DNA from 2 places in the Bradyrhizobium sp. USDA 4449 genome. Region 2 is predicted to be linked to the other one. Evidence: riboswitches for the same ligand, from Rfam matches in the RefSeq annotation. Region 2 holds a riboswitch; the other holds the start of a gene.
The links. Region 2 has a riboswitch for glycine ahead of ACVIIW_RS16080 (D-amino acid dehydrogenase). Riboswitches for the same ligand answer to the same signal wherever they lie in the genome.

Region 1 (11,147 bases), 3.4 Mb from region 2:
CGTGGCATCGATCTCCGCGTAGGACAATTGGCCGCCGAAGGCACGCCAGACCGCTTCCACGGTCGCAGCCGTGGTGGTCTCGTCGAGCGCGATGCGCAAGCCGGTCTCACCGACGCCGAGATTGATCTTCTCGGCCGCCGCGCGCGCGATGATCTCGGCGCGCCCTGTGCCGGCATCGACGCTGAGCGTGTCGAAGAAGCTCTCGGACTGCGGTGCGAAGCCGAGCTTGCGCAGGCCGCTCGCGAGCACGGCGGTGCGGCGATGCACGTTGCGTGCGATCTGCGCGAGCCCCTCGGGACCGTGATAGACCGCGTACATTGCGGCGATCACGGCGAGCAGCACCTGCGCGGTGCAGATGTTGGAGGTCGCCTTCTCGCGGCGGATGTGCTGCTCGCGGGTCTGCAGAGCCAGGCGATAGGCAGGCATCCCGCGTGAATCGACGGAAAGGCCGACGATGCGGCCGGGCAGCGAGCGCTTCAGCGCATCGCGCACCGCCATATAGGCCGCGTGCGGGCCGCCATAACCCATCGGCACGCCAAAACGCTGCGCCGAGCCGATGGCAATGTCGGCGCCGAGTTCGCCGGGCGAGGCGAGCAGCGTCAGGGCCAGGAGATCGGCGGCAACGATCGCAAGCGCGCCCTTCGCTTTCAGCGCTGCGACCGCAGGCCTGAGGTCGCGCACCACGCCCGAACTTCCCGGATATTGCAGCAGCGCGCCGAGCACGTCTGCCTTGTCGAGATCGGTGAGCGGATCGCCGACCACCAGATTCCAGCCGAGCGGTTCGGCGCGCGTGCGCATCACGGCCAGGGTCTGCGGATGCACGTCCTTGTCGACGAAGAAGGCCTTTGCTTCGACCTTCGAGTGCCGCTCCGCCAGTGCCATGGCTTCGGCCGCGGCGGTTGCCTCATCGAGCAGCGAGGCGTTGGCGACATCGAGCCCGGTGAGGTCGCAGATCATGGTCTGGAAGTTGAACAGCGCTTCGAGCCGGCCCTGGCTGATTTCGGGCTGGTAGGGCGTGTAGGCCGTGTACCAGGCCGGGTTCTCCAGAATGTTGCGCTGGATCACCGCGGGCAGGATCGTTCCTGAATAGCCCTGGCCGATCAGCGAGGTGAAGACCTGGTTTTGACGAGCGAGCTCAGCCATATGCGCGATCGCCTCCGTCTCGCCGAGGGGCTTGCCGAGATCGAGCGGAGCGGCCTGCCGGATCGAGGCCGGCAGCGTTTCCGCCATCAGCGCCTCGACGCTTTTCGTGCCGACAGTCTCGAGCATTGCGGTGACATCGCGCGCCGACGGGCCGATGTGGCGGCGAACGAAAGGGGTGGTCTCGCCGTTGGATTTGCGGTGCGCGGTCATCATGGGTCCTCGTTTCAGGAGTTGCTGTCATGCCCCGCGAAGGCGGGGCATCCAGTAAGCGCAGGCGCTTCGGCCAGAGCCGATGGGCCGCGGCGTACCGGATCGTCCGCCTTCGCGGACGATGACAGTGAGTATGTTGAGACGGTTCGACTCATATCCTCACGCCGTGTGGGCCTTGTAGGCGGCTTCATCCATGAGCCCGCCAAGCTCGCTCTTGTCGGCGATTTTAATCTTGAAGAACCAGGCCGCGGCTTGCGCGTCCGAGTTCACCAGCGCGGGCTCGGCGGCGAGCGCCTCGTTGGTCTCGAGCACCTCGCCGGAGATGGGCGCGTAGACGTCGGAGGCGGCTTTCACCGATTCCACCACGGCGGCGGCTTCGGCCTTCTTCAGGGTGCGGCCGACCTTGGGCAATTCGACGAACACGACGTCGCCGAGCTGGGACTGCGCGTAATCGGTGATCCCGACGGTTGCGACATCGCCGTCGATCGCGAGCCATTCATGGTCGGAAGTGTACAGCGTCGTGGTCATTGTCTTGTCCTCAGCGTTTGTAGGTGTTTTTCACGAAGGGCATGGCGGCGACGATGAGCGGCAGACGCTGCCCACGCACTTCCGCAAAGAGTTTCGTGTCGAGCGCGCTCAAAGCGGTGGGCGCGTAGCCCATCGCCACGGGCGCATTCAGGCTCGGGCCGAAGCCGCCCGAGGTGACCCTTCCAATGGCCTGGCCGCCTTCGTTCCCGGCAAACAGCAGCGCGCCCTCGCGCACCGGTGCGCGGCCTTCGGCACGCAGGCCGACACGGCGGCGGGATGCGCCGTGATTGAAATGCGCGAGAATCTTTTCAGCGCCGGGAAACCCGCCGGCGCGGGCGCCACCGGTGCGGCGGCTTTTCTGTACCGACCATTCCAGCGCGGCTTCGACCGGCGTGGTTTCGGTGTCGATATCGTGGCCGTAGAGGCAGAGCCCGGCTTCCAGCCGCAGGCTGTCGCGGGCACCCAAGCCGATCGGCATCACGTCGGGGTTTTCGAGCAGCGTCTTGGCGAGACGTTCGGCGTCGGCCGCGGGCACCGAAATCTCGAACCCGTCCTCGCCGGTATAGCCCGAGCGCGAGACGAAACAGCCGAGGCCGGCAACCTCATGCGGGCCGGCATCCATGAAGTTCATGGTGGGCGCTGCTGCACATAATCTCGCCAGCGCTGACTCGGCTTTCGGGCCTTGCAACGCGATCAGCGCGCGGTCGGCAAGCGAATCGATGATGCAGGTCTCCGACAGGTTCGCGCGCAGATGCGCCTCGTTCTCGGCCTTGCAGGCAGCATTGACCACCAGGAACAGGTGATCGCCGAAATTCGCGACCATCAGATCGTCGAGAATGCCGCCGTCGTCATTGGTGAACTGGGCGTAGCGCTGCCGTCCCGGCGCGATCGCCACGATGTCCTGCGGCACCAGCCGCTCCAGCGCGCGAGCGGCGTCCTCGATCCTGCCGGATTTCGGCCGAAGCGCGATCTGCCCCATATGGGAGACGTCGAACAGGCCCGCGGACGAGCGGGTCTGAAGGTGCTCCTTCAGCACGCCCGCCGGGTACTGCACGGGCATGTCGTAGCCCGCGAACGGCACCATCTTGCCGCCGAGCGACACGTGCAGGTCGTAAAGGGGTGTACGTTTCAGGGAGTTCTTGTCGTCCGACGCAAGCATCACGGGGGCCCTCGGCGGTTCCCCGGGGACGATTCCCCTGGGACACCGGTCGAAGCCCCATCTGTCGCTGTGCCTGAGAGTATTATCCCGTCGGCGGACGCTATCCAGGCCTTAAGCCCGCCAGCGCCTCTTTCCAGATGTCGTCAAAGCCACGCGGTCCTTTTGCCTGAGAGTTTCCGGGGCGGTTGCTCCTTCGGCGCCGGCAGTGAAGCCGGTCTCTCCCGACGTGGCCGTACGATACAAATGGGTACAGACCACAGGCCGGCCAAGCCTGTCAACGCGCGCTTTGCGGCTTTCCAAAGGGGATTACGCGCCTGCGGCAACCCACTGATCTCTTTGCACAGTTTCTGGACAGGGAAGCTGGCCTTGTCTAAAAGCGCTTTGGCCCGCAGATATCCGCCCAAATCGCCAGGTTTGGATCAGGGATAAGCGGGTCCAAGCACACCCGATTGGATGAACATGAGCGGCGTCAACGAGATCAGGTCGACCTTTCTGAACTTCTTTGCCGAGAACGGGCACGAGATCGTGTCGTCCTCGCCATTGGTGCCGCGCAACGATCCGACGTTGATGTTCACCAATGCCGGCATGGTGCAGTTCAAGAACGTCTTCACCGGCGTCGAGAAGCGGCCCTATCAGCGCGCCACCACGTCGCAGAAATGCGTGCGCGCCGGGGGCAAGCACAACGACCTCGACAATGTCGGCTACACCGCGCGCCATCTCACCTTCTTCGAGATGCTCGGCAATTTCTCCTTCGGCGACTATTTCAAGGAGCGCGCGATCGAGCTGGCCTGGAAGCTGATCACGAAGGATTTCGGGCTCGACAAGGACAAGCTGCTCGTCACCGTCTACCACACCGACGACGAGGCGCACGGGCTGTGGAAGAAGATCGCCGGCTTTTCCGACGACCGCATCATCCGCATCCCGACCTCGGACAATTTCTGGGCGATGGGCGACACCGGCCCCTGCGGTCCGTGCTCGGAGATCTTCATCGACCGCGGCGACCACATCTGGGGCGGCCCTCCGGGTTCGCCTGAGGAGGACGGCGACCGCTTCCTCGAATTCTGGAATCTCGTGTTCATGCAATACGAACAGGTGACGAAGGAGGAGCGCGTGGATCTGCCGCGTCCCTCGATCGACACCGGTATGGGCCTCGAGCGTATGGCCTGCATCATGCAGGGCGTCGACAGCGTGTTCGAGACCGATCTGTTCCGTCATTTGATCGATGCGGCCGCGTCCGCGCTCGGCAGCGGGCCGAACGAGCAGACCGTCGCCTCGTTCCGCGTCATCGCCGACCATCTGCGCTCGTCGGCCTTCCTGGTCGCGGATGGCGTGCTGCCCTCGAACGAGGGCCGCGGCTATGTGCTGCGCCGGATCATGCGCCGCGCCATGCGCCATGCGCAGCTGCTGGGCGCCAAGGAGCCGCTGATGCATCGGCTGGTCTGGGCGCTGGTCCGCGAGATGGGCCAGGCCTATCCTGATCTGATGCGCGCGGAAAACCTGATCGAGGAAACGCTGCGGCTGGAAGAGACCCGCTTCCGCAAGACGCTGTCGCGGGGCCTTGCCATCCTCGACGAGAAGAGCGCGTCGTTGAAGAAGGGCGACATGTTCGACGGCGATGTCGCCTTCACGCTGTACGACACCTACGGCTTCCCGCTGGACCTGACGCAGGACGCGCTGAAGTCGCGCGGCATTGGCGTCGACCAGTCTGCGTTCACCGACGCGATGGAGCGGCAGAAGGCCAAGGCGCGCGAGTCCTGGAAGGGATCGGGCGAGGCGGCGAGCGAGGCGATCTGGTTTCCGCTGCGCGAGAAGCTCGGGGCGACGGAATTTTTGGGCTACGAGACCGAGAGCGCTGAAGGCGTGGTCTCGGCGCTGGTCAGGGACGGCAAGGAAGTCGCCCACCTCAAGGCCGGCGACACCGGCGCGATCGTGCTCAACCAGACGCCGTTCTATGCGGAGTCGGGCGGCCAGGTCGGCGACACCGGCGTGCTGACGGGCGAGAGCGGGATCAAATTCCGCGTCACCGACACGCAGAAGAAGCTCGGCGATTTCTTCGTTCATGTCGGCACGGTCGAGAGCGGCGAGCTTAAGGTCGGCACCGCGCTGCAGCTCGAGGTTGATCATTCCAGGCGCTCGTCGATCCGCGCGCATCACTCGGCGACGCATCTCATCCATGAGGCGCTGCGCCAGGTGCTCGGCGATCACATCGCCCAGCGCGGCTCGATGGTGGCGCCGGACCGGCTGCGTTTCGACTTCGTGCATCCGAAGCCGATCACGGCGGAGGAGCTTGCTCGCGTCGAGGACATCGCCAACGACGTGGTGCTGGAGAATGACGAGGTCACGACCCGCGTGATGGGCGTCGACGAGGCTCGCGAGGCCGGCGCGCGCGCGCTGTTCGGCGAGAAGTACGGCGACGAGGTTCGCGTCGTCTCGATGGGCAAGACCGCGCGCGAGCGCGGCGCCAATGCGCTCGGCTGGTCGGTCGAGCTCTGCGGCGGCACGCATGTGCGGCGCACCGGCGATATCGGCCTGATCACGCTGACCGGCGAGAGCGCGGTGGCGTCAGGCGTGCGCCGCATCGAGGCGCTGACCGGCAACTACGCCCGCAAGCATGCCAATGAGACCATGGCGCTGGCGAAGACCGCAGCAAGCGAGCTGCGCACCTCGGTCGACGACGTTCCGGCGCGCATCACCGCGCTGATGGAGGAACGCAAGAAGCTCGAGCGCGAGCTGTCCGACGCCCGCAAGAAGCTCGCGATGGGTGGCGGCGCAGCAAGCGGCGGCGGCGCGGCTTCCGGCGTGCGCGAGGTCGGCGGCGTCAAGCTGATGGCGCGCGCGGTCGAGGGCATCGAGATGAAGGATCTCAAGAGCCTCGCCGACGAGGCCAAGAAGCAGATCGGCTCCGGCGTGGTCGCCATCGTCGGCGTCACCGAGGACGGCAAGGCCGGTGTCGTGGTCGGCGTCACCGTCGACCTCACCGCGCGCTTCAACGCCGTGAATTTGGTGCGCGTCGCCTCCGAAGCGCTCGGCGGCAGGGGCGGCGGCGGCCGGCCCGACATGGCCCAGGCCGGTGGCCCCGACGGCGCCAAGGCGACCGAGGCGCTGGCGGCGATCGAAAAAGCGATGGCGGGCGCTTAGGCGTCTGCGTCGCGTTGCTCTAGCTGTGGTCTCTCAAGAGGTTGTCCATCTGGTCTGAACCGAGGAAGCTGAGGTTGCGAAGCTTCAGTGTTCCAAGGAGAGACCAGATGAACGTCCACAAGAATGCGCCTTTGACGCCCAAAGGTCGAGAGGCGATGGTGCGAAGCGTAGTCGAGGGTGGGCTGAGCCAGGCTGACGCGGCCTTCCAGTTCAACACGACGCCCAAGACCGTTGCCAAATGGGTCCAGCGGTTCCGTGAGGACGGTGTGGAGGGGTTGCGTGACCGCCCCTCAAGGCCGCACTCATCGCCGAGCCAAACTCCTGCGGCCACATGCACGGCTATCGAGGCCTTGCGCCGGCAGCGCCACACCGGCCAGCAAATCGCAATCGAGGTCAAGGTGTCGCCAGCCACGGTCAGCCGAGTGCTTCGTCGTTTGGGCTTGAACCGGATCCGCGATCTTGAACCGGCCGAGCCGGAGCGCCGTTATGAGCGTGAGTCTCCAGGCGAGATCATTCACATCGACATCAAAAAGCTCGGGCGTTTCGAGCGGGTTGGTCATCGCATCACCGGCGATTCAAGTGGTCCAAACAGGAGCCGAGGCGTCGGCTGGGAGTTCGTCCACGTCTGCATTGACGACCATTCCCGCGTCGCTTTCTCGGAGATCAAACCGGACGAGACGGTGGACAGCGCGGTGTCTTTTCTCAAGGCGGCTGTGGCTTATTATGGAGGCCTTGGGGTCACCGTCACGCGCGTCATGACCGACAATGGCGGTTGCTACCGATCTCACGCCTTCGGCGAGGCGTGCCGCGACCTGGGCATCAAGCACATCCGCACCAAACCCTACACGCCGAGAACGAATGGCAAGGCAGAGCGCTTCATCCAAACCGCACTACGGGAATGGGCTTATGCCAAAGCCTATCCAACCTCCAATCGCCGCGCCCAAGAGCTGCCGATCTGGCTGCATCGATACAACTGGCACCGGCCTCATGGTGGTATAAAGTCACAAACCCCGATCAGCCGCCTCGGTCTGACTGAGGTCAACCTCTTGAGGCTCCACATCTAGCCCTGCTTCAGGAACACATATTCGGCCGAGTAGGGCGCGCTTTTGAACTCGCCGGCCTTGTCGCAAGCGCCGTCGAGCTTGCCGCCATGGGTGTTGATGCGCTGAACCGTGGTGACCGGCGTCAGCACGCCACTACCGCGATGGGCGGTGACCTCCAGCTTCAGCCAGGGGATATCGGCCGGCGTGGCGCCCGGCGCGCTGCCTGCGACCTTGCCGGCGACGGCGCTGCCGTCGGCGTGCTGCCAGTTCGGCCCGGCATAGTGGCGGCCGATCGTCTTGCCCTCGGCGAGCAGCGTCGCGATCGGCTCGCGGAACGCCCAGGCGAGCTTGCCGTCGGCGCCGGCCTTGCACTCATAAATCTGCGCGCCCTCGGCGTGGACGCTGAGCACGACGTTCTGGCCCGGTGCGGCGATGGCGTCGGGAAGCGTCCCGGCCGCCCCCGCTGGCGCAGTCACGGCCGCGAGAAGCAGAGGCAGGGGACGGCAAGCTTGGTGGACATGGTCGGATCTCCGCAAGGGAGCTCTCAGAAAATACGGGCCGCGCTGAAAGACGCGGCCCGTGATGATGTCTAGCCCAGGCGGGTGAAATCCGGACGGCTTACGCCGCCAGCGCCTTCACAAGGTTGTCAGCGACCTTGTCGAGGAAGCCGGTGGTCGAGAGCCAGCGCTGATCGGCGCCGACCAGCAGTGCGAGGTCCTTGGTCATGTAGCCTTGCTCGACGGTGTCGACGCAGACCTTCTCCAGCGTGGTCGCGAACTTCGCGAGCTCGGGATTGTTGTCGAGCTTGGCGCGGTGCGACAGGCCGCGGGTCCAGGCGAAGATCGACGCGATCGAGTTGGTCGAGGTCTCCTTGCCCTTCTGGTGCTCGCGGTAGTGACGGGTCACCGTGCCGTGGGCAGCTTCCGCTTCGACGGTCTTGCCGTCAGGGGTGAGCAGCACCGAGGTCATCAGGCCGAGCGAGCCGTAGCCCTGCGCGACGGTGTCGGACTGCACGTCGCCGTCGTAGTTCTTGCAGGCCCAGACATAGCCGCCGGACCATTTCAGCGCCGAGGCGACCATGTCGTCGATCAGCCGGTGTTCGTAGGTCAGGCCCTTGGCGTCGAACTCCTTCTTGAACTCCTTGTCGAAGATCTCCTGGAAGATGTCCTTGAAGCGGCCGTCATAGACCTTCAGAATCGTGTTCTTGGTCGACAGGTAGACCGGATAGCCGCGCAAGAGGCCGTAGTTGAAGGAGGCGCGGGCGAAGTCGATGATGGAGTCGTCGAGATTGTACATCTCCATGGCGACGCCGGCGCCGGGAGCCTTGAACACTTCCTTCTCGATCACGGTGCCGTCCTCGCCGACGAACTTCAGCGAGAGGGTGCCCTTGCCCGGGAACTTGATGTCGGTGGCGCGGTACTGGTCGCCATAGGCATGGCGGCCGATGATGATCGGCTTGGTCCAGCCGGGAACCAGGCGCGGCACGTTCTTGCAGATGATCGGCTCGCGGAAGATCACGCCGCCGAGGATGTTGCGGATGGTGCCGTTCGGCGACTTCCACATCTGCTTGAGGTTGAACTCCTTCACCCGCGCCTCGTCGGGGGTGATGGTGGCGCACTTCACGCCGACGCCGACCTTCTTGATCGCCTCGGCGGCGTCGATGGTCACCTGATCGTTGGTGTGGTCGCGGTACTCCATGCCCAGGTCGAAATACAGCAGCTCGACATCCAGGAAGGGGTTGATCAGCTTGTCCTTGATGTACTGCCAGATGATCCGGGTCATCTCGTCGCCATCGAGCTCGACGACGGGATTGGATACCTTGATTTTTGCCATGATCGGAGAAGCCTTCTTGGGAACTGGTGGAAATCTCCCGCGCTATAGCACCGCGCGGGGGCGGGCGAAAGCGGAGCGGTTATGCAGTTTCAGCCCATCTTTTCGCCGGGATCAGCCCCTCTAGAAGGCAGCCTGGGTGGCCGTGCCGGCCACGATGTACCAGGTTACGAACAGGCCTGAGATCAGGGCGCCGGGCAGGCTCGATCCGGTCCGTCGCCAGGTGAAGGTGGCGATCACGGCGACGATGGCGAGCAGCGGCACGAACTGGATCGCGACGATGGTCGAGAGCGGCACGAAACCGGGGTCGGGCAGCGGGTTGAACAGCTTTCCCGTCAGCCAAAGCGTGCCGTATTGCAGGACCAGCAGCACGACGAAGCCCAACGTCAGCGCCAGGATGTTGGTCAGATAGAGTGCGAGCCGCGGCGCCTCCATGGTCGAGAAATTCCGGTGCAGCACGTGCAGCGCCACCACGAAAAACGCCGTGAATGGAATCAAATAGATCAGGAAGATCAGAACCTGCTTCGGGTTCATCAACTTCAGCGCGACGATCCAGAAGCGGAAGTCGATCTTGAAGGCGAGGTCGGCAAGCCAGAGCGCGGCATAGCCCACTGCGACCGAGGCGACCGCAATCGCGAGTGACTGGCCAAGCAGACCGGCCCGGCCCTTGCGCTTCGGGGCCAAGCCCATCAGCGCCAGCGTGATCAGCCCGTTGATGATGGCCCAAACCATGATCTGGTTGGTGATGCCCTGCGGCAGGAACGCTGACGGCGTCACGAAGCTGCCGCCCAAAGCGAAGGCCGGGTAGTAGGTCAGTGCCGGGATGAACGCGGACAGGATGAACGCGGCGGTCCAGCGCCTGCCGGTGGCGGCGTGATGGGGCGGCATGGTGCCGTCGGGGACAGCGGGCAGGCGCAGACGAGAGAACATCGGCGCCTCCAGCAGGCCATCGAAAGTGCCGATCAACAGCACGACAAAGCCGACGAACGCAATGAGCGTGCCGAGTTCTTTCCGGAACCAGATCTGGTCGTCGGCCGGCCGGGGCGTACCGCCTTGCAACGTCCTAGCGAACCAGTCGAGGCTGTATCCGATCGCTTCATGCGAGATGTGCTCCGCCGGGTGCGTCATCGCGGGGGTGTAGAGCACGCGGGCGGTGCCGGCCGCCGGGTCGCCATAGACCTTGCCCGGCTCGACCGGCCCCTGCGTGCCGAACATCGCCCACAGCTTCGGGCTCTTGGTGACATCGCGGCCAACATCGACGCCCCACACCAGGGTGGAGAATTCCTCATACTGGGCAAACACCAGCGCCGCATTGCGCGGCCAGTTCGGTGTGCCGTCGGCCGCGAATGGCTTGCCGGTGGAGGAGCCCTCCAGCACCATCGACTTGTAGCCGTCGGGCATCGCGGTGGCTGCGGCCAGGACTGTCCAGCCGCCCATCGAGTGACCCTCGAGGCCGATATTGGCCTTGTCCACCATCTCGAGGCTGCGCAGATAGGCGAGGCCGTCAGGGCCGCCGAAGCCGTTGGCGAAGGCGGGCGGGTCGCTGTAGCCGTGGCCGGTCTGGTCCAGTGCCAGCACGACATAGCCGCGGCGGGCGAATTCGATGGCGAAGCCGTCCTGCGTCTCGCGCGAATTGATGTAGCCGTGGACGGCGAGGATGCCGGGTGCCGGGGTCTGCGCAGTGGCATTGGCGGGGATGTAGAGCAGGGCGCTCATGGTGTTGCCCTTGGCGCCCTTGAACCTGACATCCTGGATCCGGATGCCGCCCGAGGTCTGGGTCAGATGGGCGATGAAACCGCCCACTGCGATCAAGACCAACCCCAGAAGCGCCAATTTCCATCGGCTCAGCATCACCATCCCCCCACTCAATTGTTGCTTCAGCTCAGGCCCTTTCGGCTTCGCTTTGGTTGTGCTTGATAGCCTTATCCGAAAGCAAAGCGCGCGCAAGCCGGGCGGTGAAACCGTCCCCAATTGAGGTGCGATTGCAGTTTCGCAAACGCCGCTAACCCTGTTATCTCCGCTCAAGAAATTGCGCCGCACGGAAGGCGGGCGGGTGGCCGCGGATGAAGCTTTGGATCAGCGTCTTCAGACGGAGG
Region 2 (11,147 bases):
AGTCGATCCCACGATCAAGAACTACCATTGGCTTGATCTCGTGCAGGGTCTTTTCGACGCCTACGACAAGGGCGCCGAAACGGCGCTGATCTTAGATGCGAACGGGCATATTGCGGAAGGACCAGGCTTCAATGTGTTCCTGGTAAACGATGGATCGTTGAGGACACCCGCTTTTGGCGTACTGCCCGGTATCACGCGTCGAACGGTCCTCGATCTTTGCACGGAAATTGGGCTCCGCGCCACCGCTTGCGAAATCAGCCGTGACGCTATCAAAGAGGCTGATGAGGTGTTCATTACCTCCACAGCCGGCGGTATCATGCCCGTGACCCGCATCGACGACACTAAGATTTCCAAGGGGCAGGTCGGATCTATCACCCGCCGGCTTATGGATCTCTATTGGCAAAAGCACGCGGATCCCGCATGGTCGACTGCTATCATTTATCCTTGATCGGAAATGAACCATGCGCTCGCTCTTTGGTCAGCGACTACGCGACAATCTCGATGAGCTATCATCGCGAAACCTCCTGAAAGTCGAGCGAGAGATCGCCTCGCCTCAGTCGACGCATATACACCTGCGCGCACTTGGCGAGCGCCAGCTCCTGAACATGTGCGCGAACAACTATCTTGGTCTAGCCAGTCACCCAGCACTGGTGTGCGCCGCGCATGCGGGTCTCGAACGGCATGGCTTTGGAATGTCGTCCGTGCGGTTCATTTGTGGAACGCACTCGGTTCATCGAGCGCTTGAATGCAGGATTTCCAGCTATCTTCGCACTGAAGACACGATCCTATTCGGTTCGTGCTTCGATGCGAACACCGGTCTGTTTGAGGCCATACTCGACACTGACGATGCGGTAATCAGCGATAGCCTGAATCATGCAAGCATCATAGATGGAATTCGGCTCTGCAAAGCGAAGCGACTTCGCTATGCCAACAATGATATGAATGAACTAGAGCACGCTCTACGCGAGGCAAGTCACTGCCGAACAGTGCTCGTTGTGACCGATGGCGTATTTTCCATGGATGGCGCTGCCGCGAATCTTCCAGGCATCTGCGAGCTAGCAAAACGCTACGGCGCCCTGGTCATGGTCGACGACTCTCATGCTGTGGGGTTTATCGGCCCAGAAGGGCGTGGAACGCCAGCGCTGTACGGGCTCGAAGATCAGATTGACATTCTTACCGGCACGCTCGGCAAAGCGCTTGGCGGAGCATCTGGAGGGTACGTCTCGGGCCGTAGCGAGATCATTTCTTGGTTGCGACAGCGTGCGCGCCCATACCTCTTTTCAAACTCACTGATGCCTGCAATCTGCGAGGGTTCATTGGCCGCAATCGACTTGGCAGAAAGCGCAGACGATCTCAGGCAAAATCTCTCTGCTCGCACTGGTCAGCTACGACAAGGGTTGATCGGTCTGGGATTTCAAGTTTTGGGCAACGAGCACCCAATTGTGCCCGTGATGACCGGGGACGCGGCAGTGGCGGTCCAGATTGCTGAGTTCTTGCGTACGCATGGCATTCTCGTCGTTCCGTTCTCGTATCCTGTTGTCCCGGAAGGCGCTGCGCGGATCCGCATGCAGGTAAGTGCCGCCCACAGTGCGGGCGACATCGAAAGAGTAATTGCAGTATTCCGATCGGCAAGGTCGGACCTTAATAAGCCAACTATCACACACGAGCTCTAAGCTCTCCAACATCAGGCAACCCCAAGAAATCAATTCACGTCGGGGGACGCAAACCGCCTCTCCGGCATGGCCCAAATACATCGAAGCAGGGCCGTAAAGTCAGCTACGGGTAAAATCGAGCGAGCCACGTGATTGCACTCTGTAATTAAAGCGCAGTTGGTTCACTAATCTAAGCTAGCCGCATTTTATCTGCTGTAGTTTTGCCGCTCGCCGAGCCTTTGGTTGACGAGATCAATCGAGACAGACCGGGTGATTCAGATAGACAGCAATGTCTCGACCAAATTCACCCAATAGCCTATGCCATAAGGTAACGCTTCATCGTTGAAATCATATGCCGGGTTGTGCACACCGGCAGTCGGCCCGTTTCCGATGAATATCATTGCGCCCGGCCGGGCCTCCAGCATGTAGGCAAAGTCCTCGGCCCCCATACCTGGTTTGATATTCTCGTGCACAGAAGCGGCTCCGACCAGGCTGCGTGCCGCCCTGATCGCCAGATTAGTCTCTTCGGTGTGGTTGAAGGTCACCGGGACTGATCGACGGTATTTAAACTCGATATCCGCTCCGAATCCGCGCGCGATACCCTGGGCTGCCGCCATGATCTGGCGTTCGGCAAAGTCTCGCAGCTCCGGAACATGAGTTCTAACAGTGCCGGCCATTTCGACTTCATCGGCAATGACGTTGTAGGCGTTGGCGGCGTTCAACTTAGTCACTGAAATGACAAGCGAGTTGATCGGATTCGTGGTGCGCGACACCAGAGTTTGCGCGCCGACGATGATCTGTGCAGCAATTACGACTGGATCGATGGTCTCATGCGGCTTGGCCGCATGGCCGCCCCGCCCCTTCACGACAATGTCGAAATCGTCTTGTGAGGCCATGATCGGTCCATCGCAAATGCTGAACTTGCCGATCTCGGTGCCCGGCGCGTTGTGCATCCCAAAGACTTTCGAGATGCTGAAACGGTCCATGATTCCTTCCCGGACCATTTTCAGGCCGCCGGAGGGAAGCTCCACTTCTTCTGCCGGCTGAAAAATCAAGGCGACGCAGCCTTTGAAATTGCGTGTCTTGGCGAGATATTTCGCAGCGCCCAGCAACATGGCCGTATGACCATCATGCCCGCAAGCGTGCATTTTACCGGGCACTTTCGAGGACCACGGCTTGTTTGAGGCCTCGAGGATGGGCAGCGCATCCATGTCGGCCCTCAGCCCGATGGTGGGACCATCTCCACCCTTCCCTTGAATCAATGCAACGATGCCGGTTTCAGCTATTCCCGTTTCGATGTGATTGATACCGAACGAGGCGAGCTTCTCGGCGACAAACCGCGCCGTATTGTGTACCTGAAAGTCGAGCTCGGGATTTTCGTGGAGATATCGGCGCCAAGCGGTTACCTCATCCTGCAAATCACGAAACTGATCAACACTATGCATGCCAGACCTTAAAATCCGAATCCATTAAAGGATACAGCACCGCCTGAGCGTGCGGCGGGCTCTCGGTGCGCACGCGTGAAGCGGCCCCACGCACTTTTTGCTGCTGTCGCTCGCATTCTGACCTTTTCGCAATGGAGTAAGCCATAAGCAAAATGTAGAGACGTCATGGCAGGAGCGCCGCAACTATTTGGCGCAGACCGTGTCGGCTTCTGCACTCTACTCGTGAACTCCAATTTGCCACAGTCTCTTAGGCCGGCTCGCTGATATCGCACACTTTCGTGCGGCCATTGAGACGCACGCTTAAAACGCCAATGAGACATCATGGCCGCTTCAGGCTTACGGCGAGAGCTCGGCATGCCCTTCCTTTCTGCTACGTTCCGTCTTCTTATTTGTTATATGGCCACCACTGGCATTTTTCGCGAAGCACGAGAAGTGAGCAACTGCGAGCCAGTTTCGGTCACGACGACCACCTCTTCATGCAGCATCAGCTTAGGTGATCCGTCGAAATATGAGGGATATGAGGTGCTCGGTTCAATGTTAATGATCATGCCTGGCTTTAGTATTGTCTTGTCATCCGGTTGGACAGACGGTAGCTCTGGCATCCATAAGCCCATGGAGTGTCCCATTCGGCCGATGTTGGTAGCTTTACCGCGATTGTTTGAGCCATTTAGTACGGCCGACATTGCGCCCCAGACATCACAGATCGGAATGCCAGGTCTAGCGGCGGCAATTCCCGCTTCAGTGGCATCCCAAACGACCTGATAAGCATCCTGGGTGTGCGGATCAGGTGCACCGAAAGCAAAGTGTCGATCGAAATCGCTCCAATAAAAGTCGAACAGGCAGCCGGCATCAATAAACAGCACGTCTCCGTCCGACAGAATTTTGTCGGTCGGAACACCGTAAGGACGCGTATATCCCCCGCGCCCAGAAACACCCACTATTTTGCTTGTCTTCTCGACACCGCGACTGAAACATTCGAATTCGAACTGGCGACAGGCCTCGCGTTCCGTCATACCCAGACGCAGTTTAGATGCTAAATTTTCGAATGCTTCCGAAACAAGCCTACATACAGTTCGAATTCTGCCAATCTCTAGCGGAGACTTGATCATTCGCAGTGGCGTGAAAATCGGATCCGATGCGTCGACGAACCTTCGAGGCTTGATCGCATCCGCAACACGCAAGAAATCACCTGCGGGGAAGCCAAGCCTACTCTCCGCACCAAGCTCTACGCCGATTCTGGCGTCCTCTGGCAGTAACTCGCGCAACGCTTCGGCAAGTGCGGACACACCCTCATTTTTCGGATTTGGACTCGGCCAGCTTCGGCAGTTTTTTACCCACGTCGTGTCTCTATAAAACTGGTCCATTCCCTCCGGAACGACGGCAACGGGGTCACCCGACGAACGAATGAGAAGAAATCGTGGCCGGGTCGTCTGGTACGGGGTCGTGCTAGGCTCGCCAGTGAAATATCGCAAATTGTGTTCGGACGTCGCCAAAAGCGCGTCAATGGCATGCTCTTTCATCAGACGCCGCGCGCGCTCGACGCGGTCCTCGTATTCGATCCGGGGAAACGGATCATACTGAATGGTCCTTATCGAACCAATCCCCATACCGTTCATCGCTCTTCTCCAGAGAAACACGTCAATCGCAGGACGACCGACAATTTAGATGCCGATCCGACAGCAGATGGCCACCTTCGCGCGCTCATTCGACAATATCCTTCGGGAAAGCCGCGCGTAATTTTTTATGCGAAAGCATGGGAACACCGAGCTCTTCCGCGAGCAGGCGAGCAACACCTTTGTAAGGCGCTTTCAGCTTATCGTGGTACACGATGCTTTGGATCCCGCCGACAATCGAGTGCACGCAAGCTCGCAGGTCGATCAAACGACTTTCCTGGTCATAGCCATCCGACACGAGCCAATGGTTTGGTAGCACGTGACTAGCCGCGATCGGGAGGCGATCGCGCGACTGCAATACCGCGTTCGTGAAGCTTGGCTCGAAGTGAACACCTCCGATGCAGAGCACGGAGTGCACCGGTTCCTCAATACGATCGAAAATTCCCAGTAGCGATCGCGCCAGCACTCGAGCTGCAATAGGATTTCCCCAATCTTCGGGTGAGCTTCCGATCTCGACATCGACAGCCGAAGGTCGCAGGTCAGCGAGACGGGTACCAGCATCACCAGCCTTGACGCCGGACCAATGAGTCGCTTCCAGGTAAGTGCGATAAGAGTCAAGACCGGAAGTGAGCCGCTCGGCTTCGATCGCTAGAAGAAGCCCCCGGGTAATCCGGGGATCGACCGCGCTGAAGGTCCCGGTGCCCAGATCGCCCGTCGTTTGAACCGAGAAGATCGCGTTTGGCGCATTAGCGCCCTCGTGCCAGTTCACGATGCCAATAACGTTGGCATCACCGAAGCGATCATTAAACATTGGCGCGTAGCGCGCATAGTCGTTACTTACGACCTCGTTCGTGGCCACGATCGAAATCCTGGCGTCATGCAAGCCAGCAACTTCGAGCACCGAGTGCCCATCGAGTTCGAAACTCGTTGTAACAGGAGCGCATGCGGTTTTGAGAGCGTCGAGAACGTGCCCAGCGACCGGGTCCTTTTCTTGATTGACGCAGAAGACAAAGACGGCGTGCCTCATCGAGGTCCTCCGCCGAGTTCAAAGCAGATCGAGAGCGTGAGAGGTCTATCTTCAACTTGGCGCGGTCGTCTTTTCGGACTTCTCGGAAACCACCATGCTCTTTGAACCAAAATCCGAGCTTGCACGGCGAGAGCGGGCGCGCGGGAGGCGATCAACTGGGACAGAGCCACAACGGCGCTGCTCGCGCTCTGAGTCCCCTTGTCCGCTGGCCTGCCTGGTGAAGCAGCGACCTGGACTCGCGCGGATTGATAGTGGCGGCAGCGGATCGCCGGACCAGCAGCGAACTTAACCTGCCCGCGCGACGAACACGGGCGAATCTTGCCGTCATGGGCCAGAGACGTCGACGCAAGCGGTTTGAAGAGCCGCTCATCGAGCAGGGCAACCGCGTCAGGCGTGCAAGCCTCCATTTTGGCTCGACTTCGAAAGAGATGCATGCCAGCGACAGCTTTCTAGGTTCATACACCCACCGCATACTTATTAGAGCGTCGCCGCGCCAACATTGTGCGTTCTTTAGATGATCTCGCAGAATTTCTGCGCTAGCCGGGGATAGCTCGCCGGAAACCACTGGGCATCGAGCAATGCAATGATCAAAAGCGAGATCAGCATAGTACTCGGCAAGAAACCACCTGCTAATCTGGGTGGGGGAGCTAGGGCAAAACATCAAGCCGTCGCTTACGCCGCCGATTTTTTGGTCCGACGACTCATCGCGGCTTGACAGGTCGTGAGTACGTCTGAGAGTGTTATCATGTCTGATGATGGTGTGCGGGAGAGCGCGATAAGCCTGCAAAGGCCTATCACCGCCGACGGAGCAACCCCCCAAGGAAACTCTCAGGCCCAGGACCGCACACCGAGGACGATCTGGAGAGAGGTGCCAGTCAGCACCCACCGAAGGGGACCGCGATCCACGTGGATTGCGGATAAAGCTCTCAGGTGCACGGACAGATTTGGGGACGGAGGGAGGGCGAAAGCCATTTCACCGTTCGTTCAACCCTGTCCTGGAGCACACGATGAGCACGGTCGTCATTATTGGATCCGGTATCACCGGAGTTACAACTGCCTATGCCCTGGCCCGCCGCGGCTATTCGGTTACAGTCTTGGATCGCCAGCGCTATCCGGCGATGGACACTTCGTTTGCGAACGGGGGCCAATTATCGGCAAGCAATGCCGAGGTCTGGAATAACGTCGCAACGATCGTAAGAGGCTTGAGGTGGATGCTGCGCAAAGACGCACCATTGTTGCTGAACCCAAGGCCCAGTTTTCACAAATATACTTGGCTGGCAGAGTTCGTAAGCCAGATTCGAAACTATCGCCAAAATACGATCGAAACGACGAAGCTAGCGATAGCCGCTCGCGAGCATCTTTTTGAGCTAGCCGATCGGGAGAGCATCGATTTCGACTTGGAGCGGCGAGGAATTTTGCACGTTTATTCGAGCAAGCTCGAGTTCGATGCGGCCTCTCGCGTGAATCAGTTGCTGCTCAAGGGCGGATTGGATCGCCGTCCCGTGACGCCCTCTGAAATGCTTGCAATAGAGCCAGCTCTGCGCGATCAGTATTATGGCGGCTTCTTTACCCCGTCTGACTCAACCGGCGACATTCACAAGTTTACGCGCGGCCTCGCTGCGGCTTGCGAGCGAGGGGGCGTACGCTTCGTCTTTGATGCGGAGATCTGCGGCATGCGGTCCGACCGAGACGGTGTGGTCGTACACTGGAAACCAGGTTCGTCGAAGGAAGAACTCAATGCCGAACGCGTAGTGGTTTGCGCAGGGGTCGGCAGCCGCCGCATTGCTTCAATGCTGGGGGACAACATCAACATTTATCCCGTGAAGGGGTACTCGATCACGGTAGAGCTGGGAGACGAGACGAGCCAAAAGGCCGCGCCTCGTGTCAGCCTGCTGGACGAGGCCACCAAGATCGTGACCAGCCGGTTAGGAGAAGATCGCTTCCGGGTCGCGGGGACCGCCGAGTTTAATGGCGAAAACCGCGATATCCGCTGGGATCGAATTAAGCCCCTGATAGGATGGGTAGAGCGATCGTTTCCGGATGTGTCCACCGCGCAGGTGGTGCCATGGGCGGGCTTGCGTCCTATGACACCTAGCATGATGCCGAGGGTTGGCCGAGGCAAACGCCCGAATGTTTTCTACAATACTGGCCATGGCCATCTCGGCTGGACATTATCCGCTGTTACAGCTGAAATGATCGCTGATGTCATTATGACAGACCGCAGCAACACTCGGCTGAGCGCATCGCTGCCCTGATCCTGTTCAGTGGATCCTAGTCCATACTCCCGCCGATATCGGGGCGGGAGCACGTCGGTTGTGACAGAGCCGAAGCGAATTTGCAGTCGCCTTCGAAAGGTGATGCGCCCCTCAGTGCCGGGCAACTCGGTTCCCGCAATTTATTGTCTAGGTAAGCCCTGTGACCACTTGGCACGTTGCTTCCGAAAGCCTTCCTATGACGCAGTTGTTGCGACCGCTCCCGAATTGACGCCGACCAGATGGGGCCGCATGAAAGACGTCGTTTCTTAGCAGGGCGCACGCAGTACACACCGCGAAGTGCCGTGGCATTTAAGGACGGGACGCAGCTTTGTGCGGAGCGAATTCAGGGTACCAAAGCCGTTCCGCGCAGCTCACCCGAGCGTAAAACCAACCCGATCCAACGACACCTCCTCCCGAGACGCCGAGATGCATCGATGCATCCCCAAGCTCAAGTCCTCGTCGAAGCCCCAACTGCTGCGGAGCGACACCAACTGCTGTGCGCTCAGCTGACGCTCTTCTTAGAGAAGTTTGCATTACGGGACGAAGGCCCTTTCGAAGGGCATTTTGCAAGCCCTGCAGCATATTTCTTGTAATTGCCGTTAGATCGACGATACTGATGTCACAAAGAGTGTTTTTCGACGACATTTGACGGATCTGAGATTTTTTTCTGCGGAAACACACGATCTCTTGCAGAATTTCCTCTTTAGCCTGGAGCCTGTTATGAGGTACGACCGAATCGACGCTCACATCCTGGAGATCGTGCAAAAAAATAACCGTCTCACATCCGAGACGATTGGCGAACTGGCCGGGCTTTCCGCTACCGCCTGTCAACGCAGGCTAAAGAGGCTTCGGTCGGACGGCATTATCGAGGCGGACGTTTCGATCGTTTCGGCCAAGGCGGTCGGAAGACCTATTCAGATGCTCGTGCTGGTGACATTGGAGCGGGAACGCTCGGACATAATCGACAGGTTCAAAAAGGCGATCAAATCATCCGCTGAAGTCGTCAATGGGTTTTACGTCACAGGCGATGCTGACTTTGTCCTATACATAACCGCACGCACCATGGACGATTATGAGCAGTTCACGCGGCGATTTTTCCGTGAGAACCCCGATATCAAGGGCTTCAAGACCATGGTGGTCATGGACCGGGTAAAAGCCGGATTTGCTATTCCAATTGAGGCACCGTCTGAGGATTGAGTGTCTCACCAATGGACCCCGCCTACCTGCTCCATCACCAAGCCGTGCAAGGCGTCGCGGTACCCATTATGAAACGAGCGCAGGTCTTCGCGCATTGGCGCGCATAACTTTGAACTGAGTGGCGTCACCTCCAGGCTACCAACACCAACCGCTCATTGTGGGCGCTTCGTGGCGCGAGCGAGCTGGATGACTCAGTCCGATGAACTTGCAAACGCTCACCAACGAGAGATGTCGGCTTGGCCAGTACGCATCGCTAGCGCCCTTTTTCGTCGCGCAGTGCGAGTAAAACGCTGCAAGTTTCCTTCGATTTTGTGCTCTAAGCGGCTACGCGCGATTTAAATATTCAGAGCGCTTCAGAGTATGGCCTCACCTATATGCGTTCACGTCGCTTCTGGCCATTGGACAGATCTGAGAAGATCGGCTTTCAGTTGGGCAAGGCCGCCGCGGCTCGCTCGGCGGCACCTGTCACGAGGAAATCAACTTTTTGAATCAATACAAGCGGCGAAAGGATAAGGCCTCTGGGTCAGTTGAGTGGCATCTGGCCTTTGCTGGTGGCATCTTGCAGGGAGTGACTACGGAATGAGCCGTGTCGAGAAAGCGCGCACTTGCAGGGCAAGAGCAAAGTTTACTCGTCAGGTCGGGATCGTGCGAGGCGGAACCCTTGGCGCGAACCTGACTATTTTGAGGTCTCTCTTGCATCTAAGCAGCGCAAGTCGAATGACGGCGGACTTCCCGTTTGCCATCAGCCCCTCTTTGTCCTCATTCGTCGCACCATCCGGGGTAGGGCAGCAAGCTAGATGACTCCTCTCAAGCCTCGACCAATTAGCACTGAAGGTATCACAGCGCCCTTCCGCCACCTCACCTTTCGGCGTATCTGGCTTGCGAGCCTCCTTACGAACCTGGGCGCGCTGATCCGGAGCGTCGGCGCAGCGTGGGCGATGACGCAGATGACAACGTCGGCGGACAAAGTTGCGCTTGTGCAGACAGCATTTTTGCTACCGGTCATGCTGATTTCGATGCCCGCAGGCGCAATTGCGGATATGTATGACCGGCGGATCGTGATGCTTTTCGCGCTCAGCATGTCGCTAGCTGGTGCGACCGCGCTGACGGCACTTACCTGGCTAGGGATGGTCACGCCAGACTCGTTGCTAATCCTGTGTTTTGTAATCGGCAGCGGCGTGGCTCTGATGGATCCTGCCTGGCAATCCTCAGTTAGCGAGCAAGTGCCGGCGGAAGCACTCCCAGCTGCGGTCGCGCTGAACAGCATTAGCTATAACATCGCGCGCAGCGTGGGACCGGCGATCGGCGGGATAGTGGTAGCGGCAGCCGGCGCAGTCGCTTCGTTTGCCCTAAATGCATTGCTATATCTACCCTTACTTCTTGCGCTGTTCTTGTGGAAGCGAATTTCCGAACCGTCATATCTTCCGCCAGAAAAACTAAACCGCGCCATCGTTTCGGGGCTCCGCTACATCGCTAACTCGCCCCCGATCAAAATCGTGCTGATTCGTTCCATGATCACCGGCGTGATCGGAGGCGCCATCATCGCGCTAATGCCGCTGGTCGCCCGTGATCTCCTTGGAGGTGGTGCACGGATCTATGGGATAGCTCTCAGCGCGTTCGGACTTGGCGCGGTAATTGGAGCGCTATATGTACCTGAAGTACGAAAGCGCTTGAGCGGTGAAGCCGCAATTCGCGCCTGCGCACTGTCCATGAGTGGGGCGCTTCTCGCCGTGGCGTTGAGCCACGAGCTGGTTCTCACATCGGCCGCTCTTGTCCTTGCCGGTGCCGTGTGGATGATCTCCTGGGCCCTCTTCAACATTGGCGTGCAGCTGTCGGCCCCGCGCTGGGTCGCAGGACGCTCGCTTGCAGCCTACCAAGCAGCAAGCTCAGGAGGCATTGCTGTCGGTAGCTGGGGCTGGGGTCATTTGACCGATGCCGCAGGTGTCGACACAGCGCTT

Region 1: linked by a shared signal. The riboswitch ahead of gcvT (glycine cleavage system aminomethyltransferase GcvT) and the one ahead of ACVIIW_RS16080 (D-amino acid dehydrogenase) in region 2 are both predicted to bind glycine.

The regions. Positions count from the first base shown of each region.
Region 1 covers NZ_JBSRYD010000001.1:6,852,324-6,863,470, reverse strand. Annotated here, with positions in the region: gene gcvP (aminomethyl-transferring glycine dehydrogenase) at 1-1,353, opposite strand, end outside; gene gcvH (glycine cleavage system protein GcvH) at 1,513-1,881, opposite strand; gene gcvT (glycine cleavage system aminomethyltransferase GcvT) at 1,892-3,040, opposite strand; glycine riboswitch at 3,186-3,274, opposite strand; gene alaS (alanine--tRNA ligase) at 3,500-6,178, shown strand; gene ACVIIW_RS32405 (IS481 family transposase) at 6,286-7,242, shown strand; gene ACVIIW_RS32400 (DUF3455 domain-containing protein) at 7,239-7,697, opposite strand; gene ACVIIW_RS32395 (NADP-dependent isocitrate dehydrogenase) at 7,840-9,054, opposite strand; gene ACVIIW_RS32390 (alpha/beta fold hydrolase) at 9,175-10,902, opposite strand.
Region 2 covers NZ_JBSRYD010000001.1:3,414,304-3,425,450, reverse strand. Annotated here, with positions in the region: gene ACVIIW_RS16105 (aminotransferase class IV) at 1-448, shown strand, start outside; gene ACVIIW_RS16100 (glycine C-acetyltransferase) at 462-1,673, shown strand; gene ACVIIW_RS16095 (M20 aminoacylase family protein) at 1,928-3,097, opposite strand; gene ACVIIW_RS16090 (M24 family metallopeptidase) at 3,490-4,713, opposite strand; gene ACVIIW_RS16085 (D-aminoacyl-tRNA deacylase) at 4,799-5,737, opposite strand; glycine riboswitch at 6,491-6,590, shown strand; glycine riboswitch at 6,594-6,681, shown strand; gene ACVIIW_RS16080 (D-amino acid dehydrogenase) at 6,745-7,992, shown strand; gene ACVIIW_RS16075 (Lrp/AsnC family transcriptional regulator) at 8,713-9,189, shown strand; gene ACVIIW_RS16070 (MFS transporter) at 9,987-11,147, shown strand, end outside.